3 regions of the Isoptericola haloaureus genome follow, and region 1 is predicted to be linked to each of the others. Evidence: riboswitches for the same ligand, from Rfam matches in the RefSeq annotation. Region 1 holds a riboswitch; each other region holds the start of a gene.

What was found. A riboswitch is a leader RNA that binds a small molecule or an ion and turns the genes downstream of it on or off. The one in region 1 is predicted to bind cyclic di-AMP.
Region 2: another riboswitch for cyclic di-AMP. It lies ahead of V5O49_RS14205 (C40 family peptidase); the one in region 1 lies ahead of V5O49_RS04300 (C40 family peptidase).
Region 3: another riboswitch for cyclic di-AMP. It lies ahead of V5O49_RS03135 (M15 family metallopeptidase); the one in region 1 lies ahead of V5O49_RS04300 (C40 family peptidase).

Annotation. Positions count from the first base shown of each region.
Region 1 is NZ_JBAGLP010000110.1:85,841-89,105, forward strand. It holds gene V5O49_RS04295 (C40 family peptidase) at 1-778, shown strand, start outside; cyclic di-AMP (ydaO/yuaA leader) riboswitch at 1,042-1,203, shown strand; gene V5O49_RS04300 (C40 family peptidase) at 1,206-2,030, shown strand; gene V5O49_RS04305 (universal stress protein) at 2,237-3,187, shown strand.
Region 2 is NZ_JBAGLP010000118.1:878,868-882,132, reverse strand. It holds gene clpB (ATP-dependent chaperone ClpB) at 1-346, shown strand, start outside; gene V5O49_RS14205 (C40 family peptidase) at 481-1,698, opposite strand; cyclic di-AMP (ydaO/yuaA leader) riboswitch at 1,703-1,847, opposite strand; gene V5O49_RS14200 (septum formation family protein) at 2,157-2,864, opposite strand; gene V5O49_RS14195 (anaerobic ribonucleoside-triphosphate reductase activating protein) at 2,899-3,265, opposite strand, start outside.
Region 3 is NZ_JBAGLP010000105.1:257,173-260,437, forward strand. It holds gene gtfA (sucrose phosphorylase) at 1-423, shown strand, start outside; gene V5O49_RS03135 (M15 family metallopeptidase) at 437-1,378, opposite strand; cyclic di-AMP (ydaO/yuaA leader) riboswitch at 1,466-1,568, opposite strand; gene V5O49_RS03140 (SDR family NAD(P)-dependent oxidoreductase) at 1,694-2,680, opposite strand; gene V5O49_RS03145 (LacI family DNA-binding transcriptional regulator) at 2,688-3,265, opposite strand, start outside.

The DNA.
Region 1 (3,265 bases):
CGCCCGCCGCCCGATGATGGCGGCCCCCTCCGCGGCCGCCGGCCGTCGGGCTGCTGTGGTGGCGACCGCCGGTGGCCTGCTCGTGTCGACGATCGGCGGGGCGACCGCCGCGCACGCGGCACCGGTGGACTCGGACGCGGCCAAGAAGCTGAGCACCGTGGACCTGGGTGCGCTGACCGACCAGGCCAAGCAGGCGCTGGAGGCGGCGCCCGTGGTCACGGTCGACGCCGAGGCCAAGGTCACCGTCGAGCGCGTGACCCCGAAGATCGCCGAGAAGGCCGACATCAAGGCCGCGCCGGAGCCCGAGCCGGAGCCCGTGCGCGAGACCACGCCGTCCCGCTCCGGCGAGCGGGAGTCGGTCTCGACGTCCTCCTCGTCGTCCTCGACCTCCTCGTCGAGCACGACCGAGTCCTCGAGCTCCGCCTCCTCGGTCCCGGCCTCCGCCGTCGGCTCCTCGGTCATCTCGGTCGCCTCGCGCTACGTGGGCGTCCCGTACGTCTCCGGCGGCACGACGCCGTCCGGCTTCGACTGCTCCGGGTTCACCCAGTACGTCTTCGCGCAGGTCGGCATCTCGCTGCCGCGCTCGTCCTCGGACCAGCGCTACGCCGGCACCGTCGTCTCCCGAGCCGCCGCGCAGCCGGGCGACCTCATCTGGTCCCCGGGCCACATCGCGATCTACGCGGGCGGCAACACCCAGATCGACTCGCCGCGTCCGGGCAAGACCGTCCAGTTCCGCAACATCTGGCAGTCCAACCCGACCTTCATCCGGGTCGGCTGAGCCTGCCGGACTCCACGACAGAGGGCCCTGTCGCGCCGAGAGCGCGACAGGGCCCTCTGTCGTCCGTCCAGGGGTCTCGCGGAGACAGGGGCGCGGGCGCTCCCTGAAGCGCTCAGCGGGCCGTCCAGACGCCGAATCGGGGCCCGCGGAACACGCTCGGCCCGGGATCGTGATCGAAACGTGACATGGCGCCGCGTATCAGATACGGTTCAGGCGTTCGGTGGAGCATTCTGCCGGACCTCGACCGGACGCCGAGCCCTGCCGCCGGTCGTGAACCGAGACCCAGGCAGGGGCGGGGGACCCACTTCTGGGCACCGGAGACGGTGTCCTCGGGGTGAAGCCCCACGGTTCTCGGACCGTGGGGCCGGGTGATTTCTCCCACCCGAACCCGACAGCTGACTTCGTAGGCGGACAGGAGAGGGAAGACGTGAACGCACGCAACACCACGCGCGGCCGGCACCGGGCCGCACGCCGCCCCATCACCGCACCCTCGGCCGCAGCCGGCCGTCGCGCCGCCGTGATGGCCACGGCCGGTGGTCTGCTCGTGTCGACGATCGGCGGGGCGACCGCCGCGCACGCGGCACCGGTGGACTCGGACGCGGCCAAGAAGCTGAGCACCGTGGACCTGGGTGCGCTGACCGACCAGGCCAAGCAGGCCCTCGAGACCGCGCCTGTGGTCACCGTCGACGCCGGGGCCAAGGTCACCGTCGAGCGCGTGACCCCCAAGATCGCCAAGAAGGCCGACATCAAGGCCGCGCCGGAGCCCGAGCCGGAGCCCGTGCGCGAGACCACGCCGTCCCGCTCCGCCGAGCGCGAGCCGGTCTCCACCTCGTCCTCCTCGTCCTCCTCCTCGTCGTCGAGCACGACCGAGTCCTCGACCTCCTCGGCGCCCGCGGCCAGCAGCTCGCGTGGTTCCCAGGTCGTGTCCATCGCGGCCCGCTACCTGGGCACCCAGTACGTCGTCGGCGGCGCCTCGCCCTCCGGCTTCGACTGCTCCGGCCTGGTGACCTACGTCTACGCCCAGGTCGGCGTCTCGCTGCCGCACTCCTCGAGCGCGATCCTCAGCGCCTCGAACACGACGCAGATCTCCTCCTCCGAGGCGCAGCCGGGCGACCTCATCTGGTCCCCGGGGCACATCTCGATCTACATCGGCAACGGCCAGCAGATCGAGGCGACCCGCCCCGGTGGCTGGACCGTCCGCCAGTCCAGCCTCTGGCAGTCCAGCCCGACCTTCCTGCGGGTCACCGGCTGATCGTCCCGCGACGACTCCCGACGCCCCGGCACTCCGCGTGAGTGCCGGGGCGTCGTGCTCTGCGCTGGACGTGGCGGCGCGGGTGCTGTTCTCGGCGCTGCCCCCGCTCGACGGCCCGGCTTTGCTGCGTCTTGCGGCCTGCTTTCGCTAGGCTTGAACCACGGTTCGCCGGACGCCGAGGTCCGGACGTACGAGGGAGGCGCGAGATGACACGTCCTGAGGTCGTCCTGGTGGGGGTCGACGGCTCCGAGCCGAGCCTGCACGCCCTGGACTGGGCAGCGGCATATGCCGAACGGGTCGGCTGGCGCCTGCACGTGGTGTGCACCTACTCGCTGCCGTCGTTCACGGCCGCGTCGCTGGACGGCGGGTACGCGGCGCTGGACGACACGGCGATCGCCGAGGGCGCGAAGGCGGTGCTCGCCGAAGCCACGGCCCGTGTCGAGGGCATCGGCGTCCCGGTCCAGGGGACCGTCGCCACCGGTGACGCCGCCGGGGTGCTGGTCGAGATGTCGTCCGACGCGTGCCTCGCGGTCGTCGGGACGCGCGGCCGGGGCGGCTTCACCGAGCGTCTGCTCGGCACGGTCTCGTCGGCGCTGCCCGCGCACGCCCACTGCCCGACCGTCGTGGTGCCGTACCGCTCGGACCCGGAGGAGGGCGACGGCCCGGACCGCCGGGACGGTGCCGCCGTGCATGCCGTGCGACGCATCGTCGTCGGTGTCGACGGATCGCCGACCGCCGAGGTCGCGCTGCGGCACGCCGTCGAGCAGGCCGAGACCTGGGGCGCCGAGCTCGTGGCCGTGGCCGGCGTCCCGCTGGGCAGCGGCGCGGGGGTCCTCGCCTGGTTGCCGTCGCAGATCGACCACGAGCAGATCCTCGACGACGTCCGCGCGGGGCTGGACGTCATCGTCGACCGGGTCGCGGCGGAGCATCCCGGGCTGACCATCAAGCGGCACGTGCTGGACGGGTCCGGGGCCGAGCTGCTCACGGAGTTCTCCGGCGCCGCGGACCTCGTCGTCGTGGGGTCGCGCGGCCGTGGAGGATTCCGCGGCCTGCTGCTCGGGTCGACGAGCCAGGCGGTGCTGCACCACTCCAAGTGCCCGGTCCTCGTGGTGACGCGCAAGTGTGACGAGGAGCTGCAGGCCGACTCCGCCGCCTGAAGGCGCCCTAGCTCGGTCTGCCGCCCACCTGCGCGCCCCACCCTCCGCCGCCCCACCTTTCGTTGTGGGCATGAAATC
Region 2 (3,265 bases), on a different contig from region 1:
GGTGCGCGCGGCCTTCAAGCCGGAGTTCCTCAATCGGCTCGACGACGTCGTGCTGTTCGACGCGCTCACCCTCGGCGAGCTGGGCCGGATCGTCGAGCTGCAGGTCACAGCGCTGGCGGACCGTCTCGCCGACCGTCGGATCACGCTCGACGTCACGCCGCCGGCCCGCGAGTGGTTGGCGCTGGAGGGCTACGACCCGGCGTACGGGGCGCGGCCGCTGCGCCGGCTGGTGCAGCGCGAGATCGGTGACCGGCTGGCGCGCCGGCTGCTGGCCGGCGAGGTGTCCGACGGTGACACCGTCGTCGTCGACCGGGTGGAGGGCGACGAAGGTCTGACCCTGCGCTGAGGCCCGTCGCCGACACCCCGCAGACACGAGATCGACCCACCCGGCCGAGACCGACGTACTGAACGTCGATCTCGGCCGGGTGGGTCGATCTCGTGGGGTGGTCCTGCGCCGGTGCGCTGCCGGTCAGGTGCGGGTCAGATGCGGATGAACTGGGGGTTGGACTGCCAGATCGTGCGCTTCACGACGCCGACGCCCGGACGCGCCGCCTCGATGATCCGGCCGTTGCCGGCGTAGATCCCGATGTGCCCCGGCGAGTAGACGAGGTCACCCTTCTTGGCGTTGCTGCGCGAGACGCGCTTGCCCATGGAGGCCTGCGCCGACGACGAGCGCGGCAGGGTCTTGCCGGTCGCCTTCTTGTAGACGTACGAGGTGAAGCCGGAGCAGTCGAACCCGGTGGCCGGCGAGGTGCCGCCGTAGGAGTAGCGGTGGCCGACGTAGCTGTTCGCCACGCGGACGACCTTGTCGCCGCGGGTCACCTTCGGGGCCACCCGGACGTTGCGGTGCCTCGTGGTCTTCTTCAGGCCCTCGCCGCGGACGGGCACCGCCACGACACGGATCCGGTTGCCGCCGACGTCGTACTTGCCCAGCCCAGGACGGAAACGCACGACGCCGTTGCTGTTGGTCTTCTTCACCGCGACCTTGTCGCCTGCGACGATCAGGCGGACCCATCCCGTGACGGGCTCGCCCCACTTGCGGACCTTGGCCGTGTACTTCGGACGGGTGTGCGACTTGCCCTTCGTGGCCTGCTTGCGGCTCATCGATACGTAGAGGTTCGTGCGCGCCTTCGGCTTGATGCGCACCGTGCGGTTCTTGGTCACCTGGTCGAGGCCGGTGGCCGCGGCCGGGGCGACGACGGCGCGGACGCCGTTGCGGCCGACGTCGTACTTGCCGAGGCCCGGACGGAAGTGGATGGTGCCGTCGGCGTCGAGCTGCTTGACGGCGACCTTCGTGCCCTTGACGTAGAGCCGGACACGGCCGGCGAACGCCTCGCCGTCGGCCGTCGTGGCGCTCACGGTGTACTTCGGACGGGTGTGCCCCTGGCCCTTGCGGCCGGTGTGGCGGGACTTCGACATCGAGACGTCCGGCGTCGTGCTCACCACGACGGGCTCCTCGGTGGGAGTGGGCTCGGGCGTGGCCGTCTCGGTGGCGGTGGGCTCGGGCGTGGCCGTCTCGGTGGCGGTCGACTCGTCGGACGTGGTCGTCGCCTCGTCGGCGACGGCGGACTGGGCGCCGGCCACGAGCGTGCCGCCGGCGAGGGCGGCCGTGAGGGTCATGGCGACGGCAGCGTGCCGTGTCCGCGGCGGGCGCACCGCGCCCCGCGGGCGCGCAGCATCCAGGGAGGTGGTGGACATGGGGTACTCCTCCAGCCGGCGAGATGAGCTGTCGGGTTAGGCCGAGAAGTGGTGGCCTGCCGCCGAAGGACGGCTTCACCCCGAGGGTGGCGACGTGCGTCACCCGCAATACCTGGGTCTCCCGCTGCTGCCGTCGGTGCTCCGTTGGGCCGGCCCGCCGGCAGCACTGGGCTGCGGGCCGGTCGCCGCCCGGTCTCCGGACGACGTAGGGACCGTAACCACGCGATCACGGTAGGTCACAATCCGATAACGACCATGTCGGGAGATGGTCGTGGAGGAGACGTGAAGGGATCCGGCGGCGGGAACGTGCCCGTCATGACCGACGAGTCCGGACAGAACCGGACGGAACGCCTCGGCCTCGACGTGCCGGATCGGACGATCGCCGCATCCAGGGTGCCGGGTCGGTGAAGATCGGGCGCGGGTCCGATGACGTCCGTCGACATCCCGGGGCCGCCCGGTCAGTCCAGCAGCGACCCGGTGCGCTCCTCGTCCAGCACGGCGACGCACAGCCCGGTCCGGTCACCGGCCGCCCACGAGTCCTCCGTCGGGGTCCACACCACGAAGGCGACCGACGGCGCCGCCTCGGCGCGGGCCTGCGGTCCGAGCAGGTCGGCGGTGCAGCCGCGCGCCGTGCGGGCGGCCACCACGTCCTCGCCCGGCCAGATCGCGTCGCTCGCGGCGTCGGTGCGCCCCACCACCTCGGCGACGTGCGGGTCCGCGCAGGGCACGACCTCCACCGCGCCGACGCCGCCCTCCGTCGACGCGCCCGACAGGCACGAGCCCAGGACGAGCTGGACGGCGTTGACCGTCGTGGGAGCGGTGACGTCCGCGGCGACCGGCTCCCACGCCTGCTCGCGCGCGCTGGAGGTCAGGGCGGAGATCCCGGTCGCACCGGCCACCACGAGCACGATCAGCCCGACCACCGACAGCACCCAGATCCGCGCGGTGCGCCGCGCCGCGGCACGCTCGGCCGGCGTCGGCCCGCCCGGGGCTCCCCAGCGTGTGCCGTCGCCCGACCGGGCCGGTGGGGCGGCGGCGGTCGCGCCCGGCGCGGCGGCGGTCGCGCCCGGCGTCCCGGCGACCGGCGGCGTCCCGTCCGGCCCGGCCGCGGGCGTCGCCGGACCGGGCGAGGCGAAGGAGAGGTCGTCCTCGGGTCGCTCGGTCATGGAGGACAACCTACCGAGCCGTGCGGGCCCCGGGTCAGACGCCCACACGCCGCTCGACGCCGGGCAGGTCGTCGTCGTACAGGACGTCGGAGAGCCGCCGCCGGTCGAGCCGGCGCACCCAACCGGCGCGGGCGCCGTCGGGCCGCGCCTCCTGCACGACCCAGCGACGGACGCCGATCGCGGTGAGGCGGGCACCGATCGCGAGGACCTCGTCGCGGGTGTGCACCGTCGGGTCGACGGTGGTGCGCACCTCGTGGTCGACCCCGGACTCGACCAGCAGCCGAACCGACTCCCAGGCGGCCCGGCCGGACGGGGCCGCGCCGGTGACCTCCTCGTAGCGGTCCGGGAGCGCCTTGACGTCCAGCCCGACCCAGTCGACGAGCGGCAGCACGTGCGCCAGA
Region 3 (3,265 bases), on a different contig from region 1:
CGGTCGATCCAGCTCTTCACCCCGGGGATCGCGCAGGTCTACTACGTCGGCCTGCTGGCGGGCCAGAACGACGTCGAGCTGCTGGAGCGGACCGGAGTGGGCCGGGACGTCAACCGGCACCACTACACAACCGCCGAGGTCGACGCCGCCCTGGCCACCCCGCTGGTCCAGCGCCTGCTCGCGCTGTGCCGCTTCCGCAGCACCTTCCCCGCGTTCGACGGCGACGTGGACACCGCCCTCGACGGGTCCCGCCTCACGATGGAGCGCCGTGGCGCCGAGGTGCCCGACGCCGTCGCCCGCCTCGAGGTGGACCTGGCCTCCGGCGCGGGATCGCTGCACTGGTCCGACGGCGCTGCCCCGGAGACCGTCGTCGACCTCGCGGGCTTCGTGCCCGAGGACGTCGTCGTGCCCGTGCGGCGCTGAGCCGCGGTCGGGCTCAGCCCATCTGCGCGACGGCGGCGGTGAACTCCCAGTGCCACGGCTCGTACTTCGAGCCGCCCGGTCGTGCCCAGGCCGGGTTGTCCCAGCCGTAGGCCGGGGCGTTGGCCCGGAGCCAGTCGTAGCGGCTGCCGGCGTACGAGTCCGGGCAGATGTCCACGGCCAGACCCCAGCCGTGGTTCGACGTGCCGGGAGGGGCCGCCAGGGAGCCCTTCGCCGCGCGGGTCGAGACCTGCAGGGCGTAGCTGCGGTAGCCGTCGGTGATGCACATGTTCTCGCCGAAGGTCGCGCGGTAGGACTCGTTGAGCCGGGCGAGGGCCACGGCCGCGTCGGCGCGGACCAGGGTCTTGCCGTCCCACAGGGTGCACATCTCGCTGGAGGAGATGTAGCCGTTGGACCCGGCCCCGGTGGCGTAGCCGTCGCATCCCGGCAGGACCGGGGGCTCGGGCGCGGACTCGACGTCGAGCGACACCGTCTCGCCGGACATCGTGGCGTCGCTCGGGACGACGATGCCGCCGGCGGCCTGCGGCGCCGTGCGCGCGGTGCGCGCTCCGCTGCGGGACGCGCCCTGCTCCCGGTCGACCAGCACGGCCTGGCGGGCGGCGGCCACGACGGCGGCGGTGTCCCGCTTCGTGTCGGCGGCGTTGGGCGCGTCCGGGGTGGCCCGGATGCCGGAGGGCGCGGTGTCCGGCGCGGCCGAGCGCGCCGGCTGCGACGTCCCGTCCGCCACGGCCATGCCCGTCGTGGTGGCCATCGTGACGGCGATCCCGATGCCGATGCTCAGCGGCCAGCTCGTGGGCGCGAGGGAGGACCAGGTCGGTCCGGAGCGACGTCGTCGGTCCGCGGAGGAGGCAACGTGCCGACCCGGGCCGCGGGGCGAGGTCCGGGTCGCGGTGGGGGTGGTGGTGCGGGGCAGAGGCGTGTCGCGGGCGTGCCTCATCGCCGTCCCCGGCGGCGGTGCAGCGGTGCGTCGGGCCGGGGTGGTGCAGGGGTGGTGCAGGGCATCGTCGGCATCTCCTCGCGCCTGCGGGGTTAGCTGTCGGGTTCGGGTCGGAGACTGACCCGGTCGGCAGGTCTCCCTGCGCGGCTTCACCCCGAGGACACGTCCGTGCCCGAGAGTGGGTCCCCCGTCCCTGTCGTCGTTCTCGCCGGTGGTCCGGGGCGGTGACAGGGCTCGGCGCCCGCTCCGGAGACCCCACGCTGCCGTGAGGCTGCCTGGACCCTATCCCCCCAGGCCACCGATGTCACGGAACGATCACGGACGTCGCACGGAGGCGGCCGCGGCCAGCAGGGCGTCGCGCGGGGGGATGTACTCGAAGCCGAGCCTGCGCGGGGCGTCGGAGCCGTCCACGTCGGGGTTGAGGCCGAGGCCCTGGGCCGCGGTCCGCATCAGCGGCACCACGCGGGCCAGGCCGCGGATCAGCCAGTCCGGGGCGACGCGGCGGGCGATCTTCGCGTCCGGGTAGGCCCGGCGGAGCACCTCCGCCATCTCGGGGATCGACAGCACGCCGGCGTTCGCCGGGAACCGCTGCCCGACGGTGCCGTCGTCGGCCATCGCCCGGACGTGGACGCGCGCCACGTCGCGGACGTCGACGACGGGCATGCTCATCCGCGGGAGCAACGGCATCGCGCCGCTGACGAGCTGCTCGACGGTCTCCAGGGAGGACCCGTAGTGCTCGTCCATCGCGGGCCCGAACACCATGCCGGGGTTGATCACGGTCAGCCGCATCTCCGGGTGCTCGTCCACGAACCGCCACGCCGCCCGCTCGGCGAGCGTCTTGGACGCCTCGTACGCCGACGTCTTCGGCCCGTCGGCCTCGGTCCAGTCCTCCCGGGTCTTGCGCCGCGACCACTGGTGGTCGGCGGGCTTGTAGATCGCACCGCACGTCGAGGTCAGCACCACACGGTGCACCCCGGCAGCCCGTGCCGCGCGCAGGGCGCGCAGGGTCCCGTCCACCGCGGGGCGGACGAGGTCCTCAGGGTCCCGGGGCGGGGCGGCCGGGAAGGGGGAGGCGGTGTGGATCAGGACGTCGACCCCGGCCAGGGCTTCGTCCCACCCGTCGTCGGAGGTGAGGTCCAGCTCGACGAACTCGATCCCGGTGCCGGGGAAGAGTGCCTCGACCTGGGCGCGCCGACGCTCCGAGCGGACGCTGGCGCGGACGGTGTGCCCGGCGTCGAGCAGCTCGCGCACGACGTGCTTGGCGATGAAGCCGGAGGCTCCGGTGACCAGGACGGTGGACATCTGGCTCCTACCGTGCGGGTCCGGTGGACTCCCGGACCACGAGCTCGGAGTGCGGGGTGATGGACCGCACGGGGGGCCGCCCGTCGATCTGGGCGAGGAGCCCGTCGACGATGTTGCGGCCCTGGGCCGCGAAGTCGACCCGGAGCGTGGTCAGGGGCGGGGCGAAGTAGGCGGCGTCGGGGATGTCGTCGACGCCGGTGACGCTGACGTCGCCGGGGACGGAAAGGCCCCGTCGGCGCAGCGCGAGCATCGCGCCCAGCGCCATCTGGTCGTTGGCCGCCACGATGGCGGTCGCGTCGAGATCCTCCCCGAGGGCGGCGACGGCGTCGTGCCCGGACCGGGCGGTCCAGTCCCCGGGCAGGACGCCGGCGGACCGCAGCCCCCGGGCGGCGACGGCTTCCTCGTAGGCCTGGGTGCGGTTGCGCGCGGCCGGCCAGGTGGCGGGTCCGGCGATGTGCAGGAACGACCGGTGGCCCAGCCCGGCCAGGTGGTCGACGAGAGCGGGGAAGCCGATCCCGGTGAGCTCGGAGTGCTCGGTGGGGGTCTCGTCGGGCTCGCCGCCGAGGTAGACGGGGACGGTGAACT